Regions from separate parts of the Streptomyces sp. NPDC048392 genome, predicted to be linked through region 3. Evidence: riboswitches for the same ligand, from Rfam matches in the RefSeq annotation. Region 3 holds a riboswitch; each other region holds the start of a gene.
The links. A riboswitch is a leader RNA that binds a small molecule or an ion and turns the genes downstream of it on or off. The one in region 3 is predicted to bind cyclic di-AMP.
Positions count from the first base shown of each region.

Region 1: it holds a riboswitch for cyclic di-AMP, as region 3 does, so the genes downstream of both, rpfA (resuscitation-promoting factor protein RpfA) here and ACGFYH_RS22580 (M23 family metallopeptidase) in region 3, are expected to answer to the same signal.
Region 2: it holds a riboswitch for cyclic di-AMP, as region 3 does, so the genes downstream of both, ACGFYH_RS19470 (C40 family peptidase) here and ACGFYH_RS22580 (M23 family metallopeptidase) in region 3, are expected to answer to the same signal.

Region 1 covers NZ_JBICYB010000035.1:42,898-50,279, forward strand. Annotated here, with positions in the region: gene ACGFYH_RS31170 (SurA N-terminal domain-containing protein) at 1-124, shown strand, start outside; gene ACGFYH_RS31175 (nucleoside triphosphate pyrophosphohydrolase) at 202-1,179, shown strand; gene ACGFYH_RS31180 (cytochrome P450) at 1,176-2,483, shown strand; gene ACGFYH_RS31185 (transglycosylase family protein) at 2,627-3,655, shown strand; cyclic di-AMP (ydaO/yuaA leader) riboswitch at 3,838-4,004, shown strand; gene rpfA (resuscitation-promoting factor protein RpfA) at 4,008-4,736, shown strand; gene eno (phosphopyruvate hydratase) at 5,021-6,301, shown strand; gene divIC (cell division protein DivIC) at 6,407-6,889, shown strand; gene ACGFYH_RS31205 (DUF501 domain-containing protein) at 6,940-7,382, shown strand, end outside.
Region 2 covers NZ_JBICYB010000013.1:125,047-132,428, forward strand. Annotated here, with positions in the region: gene ACGFYH_RS19440 (adenosylmethionine--8-amino-7-oxononanoate transaminase) at 1-582, opposite strand, end outside; gene bioB (biotin synthase BioB) at 575-1,792, opposite strand; gene ACGFYH_RS19450 (8-amino-7-oxononanoate synthase) at 1,943-3,070, shown strand; gene ACGFYH_RS19455 (DUF397 domain-containing protein) at 3,113-3,355, opposite strand; gene ACGFYH_RS19460 (helix-turn-helix domain-containing protein) at 3,365-4,225, opposite strand; gene ACGFYH_RS19465 (ATP-binding protein) at 4,440-4,931, shown strand; gene ACGFYH_RS19470 (C40 family peptidase) at 4,991-5,464, opposite strand; cyclic di-AMP (ydaO/yuaA leader) riboswitch at 5,468-5,601, opposite strand; gene ACGFYH_RS19475 (urease subunit gamma) at 6,225-6,527, shown strand; gene ACGFYH_RS19480 (urease subunit beta) at 6,542-6,853, shown strand; gene ACGFYH_RS19485 (urease subunit alpha) at 6,846-7,382, shown strand, end outside.
Region 3 covers NZ_JBICYB010000017.1:59,312-66,693, reverse strand. Annotated here, with positions in the region: gene ACGFYH_RS22595 (DNA topoisomerase (ATP-hydrolyzing) subunit A) at 1-708, opposite strand, end outside; gene ACGFYH_RS22590 (M16 family metallopeptidase) at 1,021-2,388, shown strand; gene ACGFYH_RS22585 (M16 family metallopeptidase) at 2,385-3,773, shown strand; cyclic di-AMP (ydaO/yuaA leader) riboswitch at 3,965-4,129, shown strand; gene ACGFYH_RS22580 (M23 family metallopeptidase) at 4,142-4,906, shown strand; gene ACGFYH_RS22575 (GntR family transcriptional regulator) at 5,134-5,829, shown strand; gene ACGFYH_RS22570 (HPr family phosphocarrier protein) at 5,947-6,228, opposite strand; gene ACGFYH_RS22565 (GNAT family N-acetyltransferase) at 6,428-7,382, shown strand, end outside.

The DNA.
Region 1 (7,382 bases), on a different contig from region 3:
CAAGAAGCTCGACGTCGACCTCAACCCGCGCTACGGCGCCTGGGACGTCCAGAAGAGCAGCCGGGTCGACACCCGCACGCCGTGGGTGCGGGAGATCACGGCGGGGACCCCCCAGCCGGCATGACGCTCCTGCGTACGGGCCCGCCCGGCCCCCTGTGGACAACTCGGGGGGCCGTCGGCGGCGTGCGTTAGGTTCGGAGAGTGAACGCCACCACCGCCGACGCGACCGCCCCCGACCCGGGCCGCATCGTCCTGCTGACCACCAGCCACCGGGTCGCCCCCGGCCTGCTGTCCTGGCCCGCCTGGCAGGCCCTGCGCACCGCCGACCGCGTCCTGTGCGCCGACGGAGCCCACCCGCAGCTGCCGTACCTGCGCGAGGCGGGCATACGGGTCGACGAGGCGGCCCCGGCCGCCGAGGAACTGCTGGCCGCCTGCGCAGGCGGCCGCACGGCGGTCGTCGTCGCGACCGGCGAGGGCGAGCCCGCGCTCACCGACGGACTGGCCCGCCTCGCCGGTTCCGGCCGCGTCCACATGCCCGACCTCGAGCTGCTCCCCGCCTCCTACGACCTGCCGGGCGCCCGCCTCCTCGACCTCGTCCAGGTCATGGACCGCATCCGCCTCGAATGCCCGTGGTCGTCCCGGCGCACCCACGAGGGCCTGGCCAAGTACGCCATCGAGGAGGCGTACGAACTCGTCGAGGCGATCGAGGACGGCGACCGTGACGAACTGCGGGAGGAGCTGGGCGACGTGCTCCTCCAGGTCGTCTTCCACGCCCGCATCGCGGAGGAGGACGCCGACGCCCCGTTCTCGGTCGACGACGTGGCCGGCACCATCGTCGCCAAGCTGATCCACCGCCACCCCCACGTCTTCGGCGACGCGACGGCCGACACCCCCGAAGAGGTCCGCGCGCACTGGCTGCGCACCAAGGCCGACGAGAAGCAGCGCACCTCGGTCACCGAGGGCGTCCCCCTCGGCCAGCCCGGTCTCGCCCTCGCCGCCAAGCTCGCCTCCCGGGTCCGCACCGCGGGCCTCCGGGTGCCGATGCCCTCCGGCGAGGGCATCGGCTACGAACTGCTCGCTCTCGCCGCCCGCGCCGAGGCGGAGGGCACCGACCCCGAGGCCGCCCTGAGAGCGGCGGCCCGGGCGTACCGGGACGCGATCAGGGCGGTCGAGGGATGACCGGGGGCCCGCCCGTCCCCGGCCCCGTTCCCGAGCTGTTCACCCGGGAGTTCGCGAGCGACCCCTACCCGGCCTACGCCTGGCTGCGTGAGCACGCCCCCGTGCACCGCACCCGGCTGCCCAGCGGCGTGGAGGCCTGGCTGGTCACCCGGTACGCCGACGCGAAGCAGGCCCTCGCCGACCCCCGGCTGTCCAAGAACCCGGCGCACCACGACGAGCCCGCGCACGCCAAGGGCAAGACCGGCATTCCGGGGGAGCGGAAGGCCGAGCTGATGACCCATCTGCTGAACATCGACCCGCCCGACCACACCAGGCTGCGCCGACTGGTCAGCAAGGCGTTCACGCCCCGCCGGGTGGCCGAGTTCGCACCCAGGGTGCAGGAGCTGGCCGACGACCTCATCGGCCGGTTCGCGGGCACCGGCTCCGCCGACCTCATCCACGAGTTCGCCTTCCCGCTGCCCATCTACGCCATCTGCGACCTGCTCGGTGTCCCCCGCGAGGACCAGGACGACTTCCGGGACTGGGCGGGCATGATGATCCGTCACGGGGGCGGTCCGCGGGGCGGGGTCGCGCGGTCGGTGAAGAAGATGCGCGGCTACCTCGCCGACCTCATCCACCGCAAGCGCGCCGCGCTGCCGCCCGAGCCCGGACCCGGCGAGGACCTCATCTCCGGCCTGATCCGCGCCTCCGACCACGGCGAGCACCTCACCGAGAACGAGGCCGCCGCGATGGCCTTCATCCTGCTCTTCGCGGGCTTCGAGACCACGGTCAACCTCATCGGCAACGGCACCTACGCCCTGCTCACCCACCCCGTCCAGCGGGAGCGGCTGCAGACGTCCCTGGCCGCGGGCGAGCGCGGCCTGCTGGCGAGCGGTGTCGAGGAACTCCTGCGCTACGACGGACCGGTGGAGCTGGCCACCTGGCGTTTCGCCACCCGGCCGCTGACCCTCGGCGGGCAGGACGTCGCGGCCGGCGATCCCGTCCTCGTCGTCCTCGCCGCGGCCGACCGGGACCCGGAGCGGTTCACGGACCCGGACACCCTCGACCTCGCCCGCCGCGACAGCCAGCACCTCGGATACGGGCACGGCATCCACTACTGCCTCGGCGCCCCGCTCGCCCGGCTGGAGGGCCGGACGGCGCTGGCCACGCTCCTCACCCGCCTGCCGGACCTCCGCCTCGCCGCGGACCCGGCCGAACTGCGGTGGCGCGGCGGGCTCATCATGCGAGGCCTGCGCACCCTGCCCGTCTCCTTCACACCGTTCGCGTCGTCCGCCGACAACGTTGCGTCGCCGACGCGAAAGTGACACACGCTCAACTCTGTGATCTTCACGTGATCTGCGCGGCATGAACTTGTGACAAGCGATGATCTGCCTATACGTTCACGGATCAGCGTGGTGCCGAGCGTCATCGGCCGCGCTGCCCCCGTCGTCTCGTGAAAGGTCGTCGCATGCTCTCCGGGAACGGTCGTCACCGCCGCCCCCGCCAGGCTCCCGCCCTGGTCGTCGCCGCCGGAGTGACCGGCTCCGCCATCGCGATCCCGCTGCTCGGCGCCACCGGCGCCCACGCGGCCGGCTCCGCGAACTGGGATCAGGTCGCCGAATGCGAGACCGGCGGCGCCTGGAGCCAGAACAGCGGCAACGGGTACTACGGCGGCCTGCAGCTGTCCCAGGAGGCGTGGGAGCGGTACGGCGGCCTCCAGTACGCCCCCAGTGCCGACCAGGCCAGCCGCTCGCAGCAGATAGGGATCGCCGAGAAGATACAGGCGGACCAGGGCATAGCCGCCTGGCCGACCTGCGGTCTGCTCGCGGGCCTGGGCAACGGCCCGGGGGTCGCGGACAGCGGCTCGGACGCGGCCGGTGACGGTGCGTCGGAGGGCTCGGGCACCTCGGGGAAGACGGACGCCGTCAAGCCGTCCGGAACGCCCTCGGCCACCGAAACGCCCGAGTCGTCCCAGTCGTCCGAGTCGACCGGCTCGTCCCGCTCGTCGGACTCGTCCGCCTCCACCGGGACGTCGGACCCGAACTCCGAAGTGTCCTCTTCCTCGCCTTCGCCCTCTTCTTCGGCGTCATCTGACACCGCCTCCGATGTCACGTCCGGTGACACGGGCCAATCCGTCGAGCCGGACACGTCCGCGGAATCCGGCTCCGCCGCCGGCGCCGGACCGCAGGGCGCCGAGGCCTCGTCCGGCTCGGGCCGGCACCGCGGCGACGGCGCGGGCGAGGGCACGGTGAAGAGGGGGCTCACGGACAGCACGTCGGGGCGGCACGCCTCGCGCGACGCGGAGTCGGGGGAGACCGGGGACGGCTCGTACATCGTGCGCGCCGGCGACAGTCTCTGGGCCATCGCCGACTCCTTCGGTGTCGACGGCGGATGGCGTGCGCTCTACGTCGGCAACGAGAAGGTCGTCGGTGCCGACCCGGACCGCATCCTGCCCGGTCAGACGCTCACGGTTGCGGGCGAATCGGGCGAAAAGTAGGGGGAGTTCGCGTCACGGTTAGAGATCGTATGTCCCTTTTGGATCTCGTGAGAGATAGGTCTCAGAAGCCGTGATCGTCTTTGAAAATCCGCGGAGCGCGTGTCTACGGTCGAGACGCTCGCCATCGCGGGCCCCGACAGCCGCAACGCCGAATCCTGCCAGCGGCCGTACGGGAACAGTCGTCGCGTCAAGCGCCGAAGGCAGGAGCGGGGGACCCAAGGTAAGCGCCGCACCGGGCAGTTGAGCCGGAGCGGCTAGGGGTGGAGCCGAGTTCCGTGAGGAACCCGGCCGGGCAACTCAACCGGCCCGAACCCGACAGCTCACCTCGCAGGCGTCGGTGAGGGGATCAACCATGCTGTTTTCCGGCAAGGGCAAGCACCGTCGCCCGTCCAAGGCCACCCGTGTCATCGCCGTCGCCGGCGTCACCGGTGCCGCCGTCGCCGCCCCGCTGATGGCGGCCGGCAACGCCTCCGCCGCCACCGCGTCCGAGTGGGACGCCGTCGCCCAGTGCGAGTCCGGCGGCAACTGGTCCATCAACACCGGCAACGGTTACTACGGCGGTCTGCAGTTCTCCGCCTCCACCTGGGCCGCCTACGGCGGTACGCAGTTCGCCTCCACCGCCAACCAGGCGAGCAAGGCGCAGCAGATCCAGATCGCCGAGAAGGTTCTCGCGGGCCAGGGCAAGGGTGCCTGGCCGGTCTGCGGCACCGGCCTGTCGGGCGCCGCGTACACCGGTGGCGGCTCCGAGAGCCAGAGCAGCGGTTCCGGCAGCTCGGAGAGCTCGCAGAGCCAGAGCAGCGGCTCCACCGCCGAGCGCTCCACCGAGCAGAAGGCCTCCCGCTCCGCCGAGCGTCCGGCCGCGGAGCAGAAGACCGGGAAGAAGAAGACCGTCACCACCCCGACCGGCAAGAAGGTCGAGAAGGGTGACGGCGAGTACAAGGTCGTCAAGGGAGACACCCTCAGCTCGATCGCCGAGGAGCACGACGTCAAGGGCGGCTGGGCGAAGCTGTTCAAGCTGAACGACGACATCGTCGACGACGCCGACCTGATCTACCCGGGCCAGCAGCTGCACCTCAAGTAAGCGGCGGCCCCCCGCCACTCCCGCCCCGGTGCGTGTTCCCCCGTACGCACCGGGGCGGGATTTTTGCGCCCGGCCCGTGTCGCGTTTCCGTCCTCCGGTTCCGTACCGGTTTCCGGAAACGTCTTTGTTCCGTTCGGAAACAATTTACTCTCGGTTCTGTCCAGCGGGTGGTCGATCGGCTGGCCGATCGCCCGGAGCCGGTTAGGCTCGGTCCCGCAGAGCCGCCGCGGTCCTGCGGGACCCGCGCGTCACACCGAAGCGTCACATTGAAGAAGGAGATGCTCGTGCCGTCCATCGACGTCGTCGTAGCCCGGGAAATCCTGGACTCCCGAGGCAACCCCACGGTCGAGGTCGAGGTCGGCCTCGACGACGGCAGCACGGGTCGTGCCGCCGTTCCGTCCGGCGCCTCCACCGGTGCCTTCGAGGCCATCGAACTCCGTGACGGCGACCCCAGCCGTTACCTCGGCAAGGGCGTCGAGAAGGCCGTGCTGGCCGTCATCGAGCAGATCGGCCCGGAGCTCGTCGGCTACGACGCCACCGAGCAGCGCCTGATCGACCAGGCCATGTTCGACCTGGACGCCACCGACAACAAGGGCTCGCTCGGCGCCAACGCCATCCTCGGCGTCTCCCTCGCCGTCGCCCATGCCGCCTCCGAGGCCAGCGACCTGCCGCTCTTCCGCTACCTGGGCGGTCCCAACGCGCACCTGCTGCCGGTGCCGATGATGAACATCCTGAACGGCGGCTCGCACGCCGACTCCAACGTGGACATCCAGGAGTTCATGATCGCCCCGATCGGCGCGGAGTCCTTCTCCGAGGCCCTGCGCTGGGGCGCCGAGGTCTACCACACGCTCAAGAAGGTCCTGAAGAACAAGGGCCTGGCCACCGGTCTCGGCGACGAGGGCGGCTTCGCCCCGAACCTCGGCTCCAACCGCGAGGCCCTCGACCTCATCCTCGAGGCGGTCAAGGAGGCCGGCTACACGCCCGGCGAGCAGATCGCCCTCGCGCTCGACGTCGCCGCCTCCGAGTTCCACAAGGACGGCTCCTACACCTTCGAGGGCAAGGAGCGCACCGCCGTCGAGATGACCGAGTACTACGCCGAGCTGGTCGAGGCGTACCCGCTGGTCTCCATCGAGGACCCGCTGTTCGAGGACGACTGGGACGGCTGGAAGGTCCTCACCGAAAGGCTCGGCGACAAGGTCCAGATCGTCGGCGACGACCTGTTCGTCACCAACCCGGAGCGTCTGGCCCGTGGCATCGAGGAGGGCGCCGCCAACGCCCTGCTGGTCAAGGTCAACCAGATCGGTTCGCTCACCGAGACCCTGGACGCCGTGGAGCTGGCCCAGCGCAACGGCTTCAAGTGCATGATGTCCCACCGCTCCGGCGAGACCGAGGACGTCACCATCGCCGACCTCGCCGTCGCCACCAACTGCGGCCAGATCAAGACCGGCGCCCCCGCCCGCTCCGAGCGCGTCGCCAAGTACAACCAGCTGCTGCGCATCGAGGAGATCCTCGACGACGCCGCGGTGTACGCGGGCCGCAGCGCGTTCCCCCGCTTCAAGGGCTGAGCGCCGCTCTCGTAGGCAGCGTCGTACGTACGTCCCCGTACGCGGTCCCGTACCGTGTGCGGGGACGTACGCACGTAGGACGACGCACGAATGCGGAGGCGGGACATGGCGGTGAAGGACCGGGACCGTTTCTCCACCGCGACCAGGATCCGGATCATCGGGGAGCAGACCGCGGCCCGGGTCTACCGCTCGCAGACCAGGCGCCAGGCCCGGCGCTCCCGGCTGACCGGCCGGGCCGCGCTGCTCGCGATGGTGTTCTGCTCGCTCGTCGTGGCCCTCGCCTATCCGACACGGCAGTACGTCGCCCAGCGCGCCGAGATCGCCGATCTCCAGCGGGAGCAGCGGGAGACCCGGCAGCGGGTCGAGGACCTGCGCGACCTCAAGGCACGCTGGCAGGACGACGCCTACGCCGAGCAGCAGGTCCGGCTGCGGCTGCACTATGTGATGCCGGGGGAGACGGGGTTCGTCGTCGTCGACCCGGACGCGGCCGAGCAGGCCCGCGCCGAGGCCGGCGCGGCCGACCGCCCCTGGTACCGGAACGTGTGGGACGCGGTCGACAAGGCCGACGCCGCCGCCCGCCGGCCGTGAAAGCGACCGCGCCGGCAGTGACTCAACAGGAAGACCAGTAGAAGACAGTCATGCAGACTCCCCCGCCGACCACCCCGCGCACCGAGCCGACCGACGCGGACGTGGCGGCCTTCAAGCAGCAGCTCGGGCGGCCCCCGCGCGGCCTGCGCGCCATCGCGCACCGCTGCCCGTGCGGGCAGCCCGACGTCGTGGAGACGGCGCCGCGCCTGCCCGACGGCACGCCCTTCCCGACGCTGTACTACCTGACGTGTCCGAAGGCGGCCTCGGCGATCGGCACGCTGGAGGCGAACGGCGTGATGAAGGAGATGACCGAGCGGCTGGGCACCGACCCCGTCCTGGCCGCCTCCTACCGCGCCGCGCACGAGGACTACATCCGGCGCCGCGACGAGATCGGGGAGCTGAGCGGCTTCCCGAGCGCGGGCGGCATGCCGGACCGCGTGAAGTGCCTGCATGTGCTGGTCGCCCACTCGCTGGCGGCCGGTCCGGGCGTCAA
Region 2 (7,382 bases), on a different contig from region 3:
GTACGTCTCCTCGTACTCCGTCGGCGGCGCGTCCGCGAAGACCTGGCGCGGCAGGACGCCGGACCACAGCTCGTGCATCCCGCCCTCCGGGTCGCACACCGACATGGGCTGCCAGGTGTCGCCGTGATAGCCGCCGCGCCAGGTCAGCAGGCGGCGCTTGCCGGGCCGGCCGAGCGAACGCCAGTACTGCAGACACATCTTGACGGCCACCTCGACCGACACCGACCCGGAGTCGGCCAGGAACACGTGTTCCAGACCCGCGGGCGAGATGTCGACGAGGAGCTTCACCAGCCGCACGGCGGGCTCGTGGGTGAGCCCGCCGAACATCACATGGCTCATCCGCTCCAGCTGCTCACGCGCGGCCTCGTTCAGCACCGGGTGGTTGTAGCCGTGGATCGCCGACCACCAGGACGACATGCCGTCGACCAGTTCCCCGGAACCGTCGGCGGGTCGCAGCCGCACCCCGCTCGCCGACTCCACGACGAGCGGGTCCTGCCGGCCGGGCATGGGCCCGTACGGGTGCCAGACGTGCCGCCGGTCGAGCGCCAGCAGCTCGGCGACGTTCAGTGCGGGCTCAGGCATTGGGCGCGAGGTCCGTTCCCGCGCCGCGGCGGCGTACCGCCACCAGGTCCGTGCGGGGCTCCTCGGTGCGAGCCGCGGGTGCGGACGCGGGGGCGCACACTCCGCCGCCGGCGTGTGATCCGCAGCCCCCGTCGCCGGCGGCGTCCGCGGGGGAGCCGCACGTGCCGCCCTCCGCGTGGGAGCCGCAGCCACCGCCCCGTACCGAGGCGCGGTGCTCCGGCAGGGTGACCTCGCCCGCGCCCTCCACCTCGAAGCCGGCGTCCGCGATCATCTCCAGGTCCGCGTGGCCCGCCTGGCCCTCGCTGGTGAGGTAGTCGCCGAGGAAGACCGAGTTGGCCAGGTGCAGGGCGAGCGGCTGCATGGTGCGCAGATGGACCTCGCGCCCGCCGGCGATGCGTACCTCGACGTCCGGGCAGACGAACCGCGTCATCGCCAGGATGCGCAGGCACCGCTGAGGGGTGAGGTGCCACTCCTTGGCCAGCGGTGTGCCCTCCATCGGGATCAGGAAGTTGACCGGCACCGAGTCCGGGTCCAGCTCGCGCAGCGAGAAGACCACGTCGACCAGGTCCTCGTCGCTCTCGCCCATGCCCGCGATGAGACCCGAGCAGGCGGACAGACCGGCGGCGTGCGCCTTGTTCACCGTGTCCACCCGGTCGGCGTACGTGTGGGTGGTCGTGATGTCGCCGTACGTCGACTCGGAGGTGTTGAGGTTGTGGTTGTAGGCGTCGGCACCCGCCTCGCGCAGCCGCTCCGCCTGGCCGTCGGAGAGCAGCCCCAGGCAGGCGCACACCTCGACGGACTCGTTCTGCTCCTTGATGGCCTTGATGGTGTCCGAGACCCGGTCCACGTCCCGGTCGGTCGGACCGCGTCCGCTGGCCACCAGGCACACCCGCTTGGCGCCCCCGGACACTCCCGCCGCGGCGGCCGCGGAGGCCTGGTCGGGCTTGAGCCAGGTGTACTTGAGGATCTCCGCCTGCGAGCCCAGCCGCTGCGAGCAGTAGGAGCAGTCCTCGGGGCACAGGCCCGACTTCAGGTTGACGAGATAGTTGAGTTTCACCCGTCGGCCGAACCAGTGGCGGCGCACCTTGCCGGCCGCGGCCACCACGTCGAGCAGGTCGTCGTCGGAAGTGGCGAGGACGGCAAGAGCCTCCTCGCGGGTCGGCGACTCGCGCCGAAGCCCCTTGTCCACCAGCGTGTTCAGCAGGTCCATGAGAGCCGATCCTGTCCTACGTGGCCGCCCGCGGCCAAGGAGACTTTGCACAACACTGACAGATCGACGTGTGGGTATTGCCACACCTCGCGGGGGTGGCCGTGCCGCTAATGTCTGTCCACTGCCTACAAATTCCCGGAGGACCGTCCCATGGCGTTCGGCTGGATCGACGAGCAGGCCCGGGCGCGCCGCCGGGCCGGACTCGTACGGGTTCTGCGCCCCCGTCCGGCGGCGTCGCCGCTGCTGGACCTGGCGAGCAACGACTACCTGGGACTGGCCCGGCACCCGGAGGTCGTCGAGGGGGCGGTACGGGCCGCGCGGACCTGGGGCGGCGGCGCGACCGGCTCACGGCTCGTGACCGGCACGACCGCCCTGCACGCCGAACTCGAGCACGAACTGGCCGATTTCTGCGGGTTCGAGGCCGCGCTCGTCTTCTCCTCCGGCTACGCGGCCAACCTCGCCGCGGTCACCGCGCTGGCACCGCACGGCAGCCTCGTCGTCTCCGACGCGGGCAACCACGCCTCACTGATCGACGGCTGCCGGCTCGCCCGCGGCACCACCCAGGTCGTCGGGCACGCCGCCCCGGACGCCGTACGCAAGGCGCTGGCGACGCACGACGGGCCCGCCGTGGCCGTCTCCGACACGGTCTTCTCGGTCGACGGCGACGCCGCGCCCCTGGCCGAACTCGCGGAGGCGTGCCGGGAGCACGGCGCCGGACTGGTCGTCGACGACGCCCACGGTCTCGGTGTCCTCGGGGACGGCGGCCGGGGTGCCCCGCAGGCGGCCGGACTCGCGGGCCGCGACGACGTCGTCGTGACCGTCACCCTGTCCAAGTCGCTCGGTGCCCAGGGCGGCGCCGTGCTCGGCCCCGCCCGGGTGATCGACCACCTGGTCAACGCGGCCCGCACGTTCATCTTCGACACCGGGCTCGCTCCCGCCGCGGCGGGAGCGGCGCTGGCGGCGCTCACCCTGCTGCGCCGCGAGCCGGAGCGCGCGGCTCGGGCCCGCGCCGTCGCCGCCGGACTGCACGCTCGGCTGACCGCCACGGGTCTGGACGCCGTACGTCCGGACGCCGCGGTCGTCTCGGTGCGCGCCCCCTCCCCGGAGGGCGCCGTGCGGTGGGCGGCCGACTGCCGTGCGGCCGGCCTGTCCGTGGGCTGCTTCCGCCCTCCTTCCGTGCCCGACGGCGTCTCCCGGCTCAGGCTGACCGCTCGCGGGGACCTCTGCGGGGAACAGATCGAGCGCGCTGTGCGGGTGATCGGCGAAACGCGGCCATGAGTCGGCGTGACACGGCCGTGCGTCGTCCGGTGCCCGGCGGAGTCAGCCGCGGTGGACGCCTGCGGTGAACGTCGTCCAGCTACCGGGGGAGAAGATCAGGGCGGGTCCGGCCGGGTTCTTGGAGTCGCGCACCGCGAGCAGTCCGGCCCAGGGGCCGGCCGACGGACGGGCCGTCTCCACGCAGTTGTTCGCTCCGGTGCTGTAGCTGCTGCGCAGCCACCGTACGCCGGGCAGATCGGTGCTGACAGGGATGTTCCTGGAGAGTCCGGGCGTGAAGCCTGACATGGTGCCTCCTTACGCGCCTGCCGCGGTGGCGGCGATGAAGTCCAACGAGTCCTCGGGCGAAAGGGCATGGATCAGAAGGGCGTTGAAGGCCTCGGTATAGGCCTCTAGGTCTTCTTTCCGTTCGAGGTGCAAGCTACTCGTCAAGTGGTCGAGAACAACTACGTCCAGATCAGAAGTGCTCGAAAATGAGAAGATTACGAAAGGGCCGGTGACACCGATGTGCGCCCCGGCGGCAAACGGCAGGACCTGGAGCCGGACATGGGGCAGCCGCGCGGCCGCGATCAGCCGTGCCAGTTGACGCGCCATCACCCCGGGGCCGCCCACCTTCCGGCGCAGCACCGCCTCGTCCAGGACCGCGCTCAGCTCAAGCGGCGGCTCCGCCCGCAGCACGTCCTGGCGGGCCAGCCGCACCTCCACCAGCGTGTCAAGCCGTTCCTCCGGCATTCCGTCCACCGCGGCCCGCGTCACCGCGCGGGCGTATTCCGGGGTCTGGAGCAGGCCCGGGACCACGGTGGTCTCCAGCGTGCGCATCGCGCTCGCCTGCGACTCCAGGCTGATGAAGTCGCGGTAGGTCGGTGGCAGCACCCCCCGGTAGGCGTGCCACCAGTGGTTGCGGCCCCCGGCGTCGTCGGAGCCGGCCAGCATCACCAGCAGCCCCCGCAGCTGTTCGTCGTCCACGCCGTAGACGTCCAGCAGTAACCGCACGTCGGCCGGTTTCGCCCCGCTCGTCCCGGTCTCGATCCGGCTGACCTTCGACTGGTGCCAGCCCACGAGCCTGGCCGCCTCCCCGCTGGTGATGCCCGCCGATGTGCGCAGGGCGCGCAGTTCCGCGCCCAGCTTCCGGCGCCGCACCACGGGACCGTGCTGCATGGGACAACTCCCTTACTCCTTATGCGCCGCCCAAATACGCTCTGCCGTCGCAGAGTTCACCGCTTCGAGCGACAGATATATGCATATCTTGGTGGATCGCCGTCCTTCACGGGCCTGGTGATGGCAGTCTGGCGGCGAAGCACCAGTCCGGGACCGTACTCGAACCATCCGCCCCGTGTCGGGCCGCGGTCCGTGAGAAAGGGACGGCATCGCCATGGCAGACCATCTGGAAGCATCCGTCACTCTGTCGAGCGATCCCGCTTCGGTGGCCGCCGCGCGGACCTATGTGGTCGGCACCTTGGCGGAATGGGGCCTGCCGGCCGACGCCGACCTGGCCGAGACCGTCCGGCTCATCGTCTCCGAACTGGCGACCAACGCGGTCCAGCACACGTTCGGACAGTCGCCCACCTTCACGGTGGACCTCGTTCTCCACCGCGACGAGCGGCTGCGCGTCGGCGTCACCGACAGCCATCCGCGCTTCCCCAAGCGCCTGCCCGCCGCCGTCCAGCAGGACAACGGACGGGGCATGGTGATCATCCGCTGGCTGACCGCCGAGTGCGGCGGCAAGCTGAGGGTCCGGCCCACGCGCGAGGGCGGCAAGACCGTCTCCATCGAACTGCCCTGGGCGCCCCCGGGCCGGGCGGCCGCTCCCGAGCCGGCCGCGGCCGTGGTGCAGGGCGTGGGAGGCCGGAAGCCGGGGCGGTGAGCGCGGACGCACTCGAGGGGGTGACGGCGGGGCAGAACGCCGTCACCCCCTCGGGCGGGTTACTTGACCCGGCCGTACCAGACGCTGCCGGTCCAGATCTTCTGCAGCCGGACCACGTCCCCGGTCTTCGGTGCGTGCCAGAGTTTGCCCTTCCCGGCGTAGATGCCGACGTGGTAGACGCTGCGGCCGGAGTGGAAGAAGACGAGGTCTCCCACCTTGCGGTTCCTGGCCGGGATGTGGCGGGTCTTGTTGTACTGCTGCGCCGCGGTGCGTGGCAGCTTCTTGCCGGCCTTCTTGAACGAGTACAGCGTCAGGCCGGAACAGTCGAACCTGCGGGGGCCGATGGCACCCCATCGGTACGGAGCGCCTTTCTTGGAGGCCGCGATCTTGAGGGCTTTCGTCGCATGGCTCGCCGCGGCCGCCTCGGAGGCGGCACCGGGGACCACGACGGAGCCGCCCACGGCGGCGAGGGTGAGGGCCGAGGCCGTACCGGCACGAGCCATCAGCGACGGGACACGATTGAGCGCGGACATGCGCAACCCTTCGTCAGCCGCCTGTGAAGGATGACCTGTCGGATTCGGGCTGGCGAAGTTGCCCGGCCGCACGAGTGCGGCTTCACCCCAAGGACCGCTCGGCCCGGCGCCTCTCGCGGAGGCGGCCGTTCCGGCGACCCGTCGTGCTCGGGTCCTCCACTCCTGCCGATCCACTTCCTGTCGACCGGTCGTCCGGGCGGCGGCAGGACTCGGCGTCCGCCCGGACCGCCCCGCCGCTGCGGCGGGGGCTTGTCGTCAGTCACGGATCCTGTCCCGTCTCCAGGGCGATTCCCAACGGGGCGTGGCTTTTGTGTTGTTACGTGCCGCTCGGCCGTTCGGGTGGGCACCCCTGTGCCGGAGTCGCCGCCGGGCGCGGTGTCGCCCCCCGGGACCAGCGGCGGAGCGGTGCATGCCGCCGCCCGGACGCACGGGCCCCGCAACCCCGGCCGGTCACGAATCGGAGGTGTTCCTACGCCGAAAGGGGGTACGCCGTTCGGTCCGTTCGGCCGGGCGCGGGCGGTCGCGGTGCGCGGGCGCGGGGCCCCACCGACGGCATCGGTAATCAGTCCGTCAAAACCGGGTGACGCGGCCGTAATGCCCTGGTCCTACTCTGCACGCTGTGCACCTCGATCCACCTGCGGTTTTCCCGCCATGAGCGGGTGCGTTCCCGCTGCGTCGACGTGTGTTACACCTTGAGCCGTCGCGGTGGCCGCGACAGCCGGACCGTCCGGTTCCGGCGAGATGTCCTGTGAGGTGGTAAGTGCAACTGACCCCGCACGAGCAGGAGAGACTGCTCATCCATGTGGCGGCGGACGTGGCGGAGAAGCGCCGCGCACGTGGTGTGAAGCTCAATCATCCCGAGGTCGTCGCACTGATCACCGCGCACATCCTCGAAGGGGCCCGGGACGGGCGGACCGTCGGTGAGCTGATGACCTCCGGACGCAAGCTGCTCCAGCGCCACGAGGTCATGGAGGGCGTCCCCGAGATGATCCACGACGTGCAGGTCGAGGCCACCTTCCCCGACGGCACCAAGCTGGTCACCGTCCACGAACCGATCGTCTGACGGGGGCGGCAGCCGTGATTCCCGGAGAGATCCTGTTCGCCGACGAGCCGGTCGCCTTCAACGAAGGACGCGAGGTCACCCGCCTGACCGTGCTCAACACCGCCGACCGGCCCGTCCAGGTCGGTTCCCACTATCACTTCGCCGAGGCCAACCCCGGTCTCGAGTTCGACCGCGTCGCGGCGCACGGCAGGCGGCTGGACATCGCCGCCGGCACCGCCGTCCGCTTCGAGCCCGGCATCCCCGTCGACGTGCGGCTGGTCCCCCTCGCGGGCGCCCGCGTCGTCGTCGGGCTGCGCGGCGCGACCGGAGGTGCCCTCGATGCCTGAACTGTCCCGCCCCGCCTACGCCGACCTGTTCGGCCCGACCACCGGGGACCGGGTCCGGCTCGCCGACACCGACCTCTTCGTCGAGATCGAGGAGGACCGGTCGGGCGGCCCCGGCCGTTCCGGCGACGAGGCCGTCTTCGGCGGCGGCAAGGTGCTGCGCGAGTCCATGGGCCAGGCGCGCACCAGCAGGGCCGAGGGCGCCCCCGACACCGTGATCACCGGAGCCCTCGTCATCGACCACTGGGGCATCGTCAAGGCGGACATCGGCATCCGCGACGGACGGATCACCGGCATCGGCAAGTCCGGCAACCCGGACACCATGGACGGCGTCCACCCCGACCTGGTCATCGGCCCCGAGACCGAGGTCATCGCGGGCAACGGCAAGATCGTCACCGCGGGCGGCATCGACACCCACGTCCACTTCATCGCGCCGAAGGCCGTCGACGAGGCCCTGGCGTCCGGCATCACCACCCTCATCGGCGGCGGCACCGGCCCGGCCGAGGGCAGCAAGGCGACCACCGTCACGCCC
Region 3 (7,382 bases):
GACGATCCGGCCTCCGGTGGGCAGGTCGGGGCCCGGGATGTGCTTCATCAGCGCGTCGAGGTCGGCGTTCGGGTACCGGATGAGGTGCCGGGCGGCCGCGATCACCTCGCGCAGGTTGTGCGGCGGCATGTTCGTGGCCATGCCGACCGCGATGCCTGAGGCGCCGTTGACCAGCAGGTTCGGGAAAGCGGCGGGCAGGGCGACCGGCTCCTGCTCCTGGCCGTCGTAGTTGGGCCCGAAGTCGACGGTGTCCTCGTCGATGGACTCCGTCATCAGGCCGGCCGCCTCGGCCATCCGGCACTCGGTGTACCGCATGGCGGCCGGCGGGTCGTCGTTGCCCAGCGAGCCGAAGTTGCCGTGGCCGTCCACCAGGGGCACGCGCATGGAGAACGGCTGGGCCATGCGCACCAGCGCGTCGTAGATCGACGCGTCGCCGTGCGGGTGCAGCTTGCCCATGACCTCGCCGACGACGCGGGCGCACTTCACGTAGCTGCGCTCGGGCCGCAGGCCCATCTCGTTCATCTGGTAGACGATGCGGCGGTGCACCGGCTTGAGGCCGTCGCGGGCATCCGGCAGTGCACGGGAGTAGATGACCGAGTACGCGTACTCGAGGAAGGAGCCCTGCATCTCGTCGACGACGTCGATGTCGAGGATCTTCTCCTCGTACGAGTCGTCGGGCGGCGGGGTCTTCGTACTACGGCGGGCCATCGCTGCCGGCTCCTTGCTGAAGCGTGAACGGTGATCTGACGCCGTCCATTGTGGACCGCGGCACTGACAGCCACCGACCAGGACCCGTCACGGGCCGCCCGGCCCGGCGCTGTCCGCAGGGTACGCCCTCGGGCCCGGCCGCCCGCCAACCGCGTTCTCGCTCTCGGCGTACGAGCTCCGGGAACCCCACCGGTGGCCCGCACGCTTGCATACAGTGGCAGGATCGGCGGAATTCCGCAGTTCCACCCAATGATTCAGCAAGTGATTCCACCAAGTGATTCCACCAAGGATTTCGCGATCGAAGGGACGTACATGCCCATGGGTCACACGGCCACAGCCCAGGCAGACTCCGGCGGCCTGACAGCGACCGAGCACCGCCTGGCCAACGGCCTGCGCGTGGTGCTCTCCGAGGACCACCTGACCCCGGTCGCGGCGGTGTGCCTCTGGTACGACGTCGGCTCCCGCCACGAGGTCAAGGGACGTACCGGCCTGGCTCACCTTTTCGAGCACCTCATGTTCCAGGGCTCCGCCCAGGTCAAGGGCAACGGCCACTTCGAACTGGTGCAGGGAGCCGGCGGCTCGCTCAACGGCACCACCAGTTTCGAGCGGACCAACTACTTCGAGACCATGCCCGCCCACCAGCTGGAGCTCGCCCTCTGGCTGGAGGCCGACCGCATGGGCTCCCTGCTGGCCGCCCTTGACGAGGAGTCCATGGAGAACCAGCGGGACGTCGTCAAGAACGAACGCCGCCAGCGCTACGACAACGTCCCCTACGGCACGGCGTTCGAGAAGCTGACCGCCCTCGCGTACCCGGAGGGCCACCCCTACCACCACACGCCGATCGGCTCGATGGCGGACCTGGACGCGGCGACCCTGGAGGACGCGCGCGCGTTCTTCCGCACCTACTACGCACCGAACAACGCGGTGCTGTCGGTCGTCGGCGACGTCGACCCCGAGCAGACGCTCGCCTGGATCGAGAAGTACTTCGGCTCCATCGCCTCGCACGACGGCAAGCAGCCGCCGCGGGACGGGTCGCTGCCCGACGTGATGGGCGAGCAGCTGCGCGAGATCGTCGAGGAGGAGGTCCCGGCCCGCGCCCTGATGGCCGCCTACCGCTTGCCGGAGGACGGCACGCGCGCGTGCGACGCGGCCGACCTGGCCCTCACCGTCCTGGGCGGCGGCGAGTCGTCCCGCCTGTACAACCGGCTCGTACGCCGCGACCGCACGGCCGTCGCCGCCGGATTCGGCCTGCTGCGGCTCGCCGGGGCGCCCTCCCTGGGCTGGCTGGACGTGAAGACGTCCGGTGACGTCGAGGTGCCGGTGATCGAGACCGCCATCGACGAGGAGCTGGCCCGGTTCGCCGAGGAGGGTCCCACGGCCGAGGAGATGGAGCGCGCCCAGGCTCAGCTCGAGCGCGAGTGGCTGGACCGCCTGGGTACGGTCGCGGGCCGCGCCGACGAACTGTGCCGGTACGCCGTCCTGTTCGGCGACCCGCAGCTCGCCCTCACCGCCGTACAGCGGGTGCTCGAGGTGACCGCGGACGAGGTCCGGGAGGTCGCCAAGGCCCGCCTGCGGCCCGACAACCGCGCCGTGCTCGTCTACGAACCCACCGCCCCCGGCGACACGCACGACGCCGACACGCACGACTCCACCGACGAGAACGAGGAGGCGGCCAAGTGACCGAGCTCGCCACCATGGAATTCCACGCACAGCCGCAGGCCGGCGAGCCCAGGCCGTGGGCGTTCCCGGCCCCCGAACGCGGCAGCCTCGACAACGGCCTCACCGTGCTGCGCTGCCACCGCCCCGGTCAGCAGGTCGTCGCCGTCGAGGTGCTCCTCGACGCGCCCCTGGACGCCGAGCCGGCCGGTCTCGACGGCGTCGCCACGATCATGGCGCGCGCATTCTCCGAGGGCACCGACAAGCACTCCGCCGAGGAGTTCGCCGCCGAGCTGGAGCGCTGCGGCGCCACCCTTGACGCGCACGCCGACCACCCCGGCGTCCGGCTGAGCCTGGAGGTGCCCGCCTCGCGCCTCGCCAAGGCCCTTGGTCTGGCCGCCGACGCGCTGAGGGCACCCGCCTTCGCGGACAGCGAGGTCGAACGGCTGGTGCGCAACCGGCTCGACGAGATCCCGCACGAGCTGGCCAACCCCTCCCGCCGTGCGGCCAAGGAGCTCTCCAAGGAGCTGTTCCCGGCCGCCTCGCGCATGTCGCGCCCCCGTCAGGGCACCGAGGAGACGGTCGCGGCCATCGACTCGGCGGCCGTGCGCGCTTTCTACGAGAGGCACGTCCGCCCCGCCACGGCCACCGCCGTGGTCGTCGGCGACCTCACCGGGGTCGACCTCGACACGCTGCTCGGCGACACCCTGGGCGCGTGGACCGGCTCGGCCGCCGAGCCGCGCTCCGTGCCCCCGGTGACCGCCGACGACCGGGGCAGGGTCGTCATCGTCGACCGCCCCGGCGCCGTCCAGACGCAGCTGCTGATCGGCCGCACCGGCTCCGACCGGCACGACCGCGTGTGGCCCGCGCAGGTGCTCGGCACCTACTGCCTCGGCGGCACCCTCACCTCCCGACTGGACCGCGTCCTGCGCGAGGAGAAGGGCTACACCTACGGCGTGCGGGCGTTCGGGCAGGTGCTGCGTTCCGCGCCGGACGGTTCGGGCGCCGCGATGCTCGCCATCAGCGGCTCCGTCGACACACCCCACACCGGTCCCGCCCTCGACGACCTGTGGACGGTGCTGCGCAAGCTGGCCGCGGAGGGGCTCACCGACGCCGAGCGTGACGTGGCCGTGCAGAACCTGGTGGGCGTGGCGCCGTTGAAGTACGAGACGGCGGCGGCCGTGGCGAGCACCCTGGCCGACCAGGTCGAACAGCACCTCGCCGACGACTTCCAGGCGACGCTCTACCGTCGACTCGCCTCCACGGGCACCGTGGAGGCCACGGCGGCGGTCGTGAACGCCTTCCCGGTGGACCGTCTCGTGACGGTCCTCGTCGGTGACGCGACGCAGATCAAGGCGCCGGTGGAGGCCCTCGGCATCGGTGAAGTCACCGTGGTGGCGGCCGAGTAGCGGCACACGCGGACGGCGGCCCCGGTGACCGGAGTGTCATCAGGGCCGCCGTTTGTCCGAATTGGGGGAGTGGCTGCCCTTCTGCCCTGTGGTGTGCGCTACAAAAACCCTGTTGCGTTTGAGGATTGAAGACAGCCGCGTTTAGCGTCGTCCAGGCTGTTCGTCAGGCAGTGCGCCGCACCCGCGGCACCGGACAGTCATCGCCGAGTCCCCGTACGGCGCGAGCCAGGGGAGCCGGGGACCCATCGCAGTCCCTGGGGTGAATCGGACGCCCGCGCGCACCGTGAGGGGGTCCGTAGGAGACCTTCCTGCTCCGAACCCGTCAGCTAACCCGGTAGGCGAGAGGGAAGGAAAGGACCAGCCTCTACATGGCGTTCACGCGCGCCACCGGGAAGCACCGCCGTACCGGCCGGGTGCACCGCACCACCGCCCGCGCGGCGGGAGTCGCGGCCCTCGCGACCACCGGCGTCGTCGGCACCCTCGCCGCTCCGGCGCTCGCCGCCGAGGCCGAGGTGGAGCAGAGCGGACTCACCCCGGTCGTCACCATCGGCGACTCCATAGCCGACGAGATCGACGCCCAGGCCGTCGCACAGAAGCAGGCGGCCGTGGACGCCGCCGCCCGTCAGGCGGCCCAGGAGGCGGCCCGCGAGCGGGCGGCCGAGGCGGCCAAGGAGGCACGCGAGTCGAAGGAGCGCGCCGCGCGGGAGGCGGAGCGCAAGCGCCTCAACACCTTCGTCGCGCCGATCACCGCCTCCTACGTGTCCACCGCGTACCGGGCCGGCAGCTCCCTGTGGTCCTCCGGCAGCCACACCGGCATCGACTTCCACGCCGCCGGCGGCACCACCGTGCACGCGGTCGGCGTCGGCACCGTCGTCGAGGCCGGCTGGGGCGGGGCGTACGGCAACCAGGTCGTGATCAAGATGCACGACGGCACGTACACGCAGTACGGGCACCTGTCGTCCATCGGCGTCTCCGTCGGTCAGTCGGTCGGGCCGGGCCTGCGGATCGGTCTCTCCGGCGCCACCGGCAACGTCACCGGGCCGCACCTCCACTTCGAGGCCCGAACGAGCCCCGAGTACGGCTCGGACATGGACCCCGTCGCCTACCTCCGCGCCCACGGCGTGAACGTCTGACGACGGACAAAACGGCGGGGGAGGTACGGAACGGCCGTCACGGCACCCGAAAGCCCCGACTGGGCGAGCCGGGGCTTTCGCATTCCGTTCCTCCCCGGCGGACGCCCGCAGGCCAAAAGATATCCACGAAATCCGTCCCGCCGTCGGAATACCCGCCTGATTGGCCTAGAGTCGCTGAGTACGCGTCAGTCGTCGACGTTCCACGGGGATTAAGACGGAGGTCGGTCATGCGAATTCCGGCGCATTCGGTGTGCACGGCGATCAGGGACGACATCGTCGCCGGGGTGCACGGACGCGGGGGCCGGCTCACCGAGGAGCTCCTCGCCCGCCGTTACGGCGTCTCCCGCGTCCCCGTCCGCGAGGCCCTGCGCACGCTGGAGGCCGAGGGCTTCGTGGTGACCAGGCGGCACGCGGGCGCGTGCGTGGCGGAGCCCACCGAGCGGGAGGCCGCCGACCTGCTGGAGACCCGCACCCTCCTGGAGCCGCTCGGCGCCTCCCGGGCGGCCCGGCGCCGCACCGATGCCCACCTCAAGGTACTGCGCGGCCTGGTAAGGCTGGGCAGGGAGCGCTCCCGGCACGGGCACGGCGAGGACCTGCGCGCGCTGGAGGGCTGGTTCCACGAGACCCTCGTGCAGGCCGCCGGCAGTCCCTCCCTGACGGCGATACTGACCCAGCTGCGCCGGAAGATCACCTGGATGTACGTCGTGGACGCGCCGGCCGGTGCGGTGGACCACTGGGTGGAGCGCGGCGCGGTCGTCGACGCGGTGGCGCGGGGTGACGGGGACCGCGCGCGGGCGCTCATGGCGCTGCACGTCGAACGGTCGACGGCGGCGCACCGGCTGCGCTTCACCTCCGGCGGCGGCCGCCCGGACGGTGTGAGGAACGCGCAACGTTCCGTAAACATCCCGAGCCTGCGGCATTAACGCGAGCGCCGTATACAAAAGAGGGCCAATTCCCGGGGTTGTTTTCTGCTGCCCGGAAAAGGGGCGGGGAAAAGGCCCGCCCGGTGGTCCGGGCGGGCCTTTTCGTGTGCCGTCACATCAGACGGTCTCGGGAAGCTCCTCGAGCCCCTCGGCGACCAGCTTCGCCAGCCGGTCCAGGGCCGCCTCCGCGCCCTCGGCGTCGGAGGCGAGGACGATCTCCTCGCCGCCCTGGGCGCCGAGGCCGAGGACGGCCAGCATGGAGGCCGCGTTGACGGGGGACCCGTCGGCCTTGGCGATCGTCACCGGGACGCCTGTGGCCGTGGCGGCTCGGACGAAGATGGAGGCGGGGCGGGCGTGGAGACCCTCCGCCCAGCCGACGTTGACGCGGCGCTCAGCCATGTGATGCTGCCCTTCAGGTGTTCGGAGGGGTTAGGTTGTCTAGACCAGTGTTGTCTAGACCAGTTTCCCACATCGTGAAGCAGGCCGGGACGACCGCGTGCCGTCCCGGACGGTCCTCGGACCGCGGCCTCGGTCCGAGCTTCCGTCCTCCACAGACTGCCCCGCGCCGTTGTCGTACGCGAGCCGTACTCTGGGGCCCATGCAGACCCCGTCGGACCGGCACGAGTATCCCGCTCACTGGGAAGCCGACGTGGTGCTGCGCGACGGCGGCACCGCGCGCGTCCGCCCCATCACCGTCGACGACGCCGAGCGCCTGGTCAGCTTCTACGAGCAGGTTTCCGACGAGTCGAAGTACTACCGCTTCTTCGCGCCGTACCCTCGCCTGTCCGCCAAGGACGTCCACCGCTTCACGCACCACGACTTTGTGGACCGGGTGGGACTCGCGGCCACCGTCGGCGGCGAGTTCATCGCCACCGTACGCTACGACCGGATCGGCGCCGGCGGAACGCCCGCCCCGGCTCCGGCCGACGAGGCCGAGGTCGCCTTCCTCGTCCAGGACGTCCACCAGGGGCGCGGCGTCGCCTCCGCGCTCCTGGAACACATCGCCGCCGTCGCCCGCGAGCGCGGGATCCGCCGCTTCGCCGCCGAGGTGCTGCCCGCCAACAACAAGATGATCAAAGTCTTCATGGACGCCGGGTACACGCAGAAGCGGAGCTTCGAGGACGGTGTGGTCCGCCTGGAGTTCGATCTCGAACCCACCGAACGTTCGCTGGCCGTGCAGTACGCGCGCGAGCACCGTGCGGAGGCCCGTTCCGTCCAGCGGCTGCTGCAGCCCGGTTCGGTCGCGGTCATCGGCGCCGGCCGTACCCCGGGCGGCGTCGGCCGCAGCATCCTCGGCAACGTCCGGGACGCGGGCTACACGGGCCGGCTGTACGCCGTGAACAGGGCCTTTCCCGAGGATCAGAAGGAACTCGACGGTGTCCCGGCGTGCCGTTCCGTGCGCGACATCGCCGGGCCCGTCGACCTGGCCGTCGTCACCGTGCCCGCCGAGCACGCCCCCGCCGTCGTCACCGAGTGCGGGGAGCACGGCGTCCAGGGACTGGTGGTGATCTCCGCCGGATACGCCGACAGCGGCCCGGAGGGACGCGAACGCC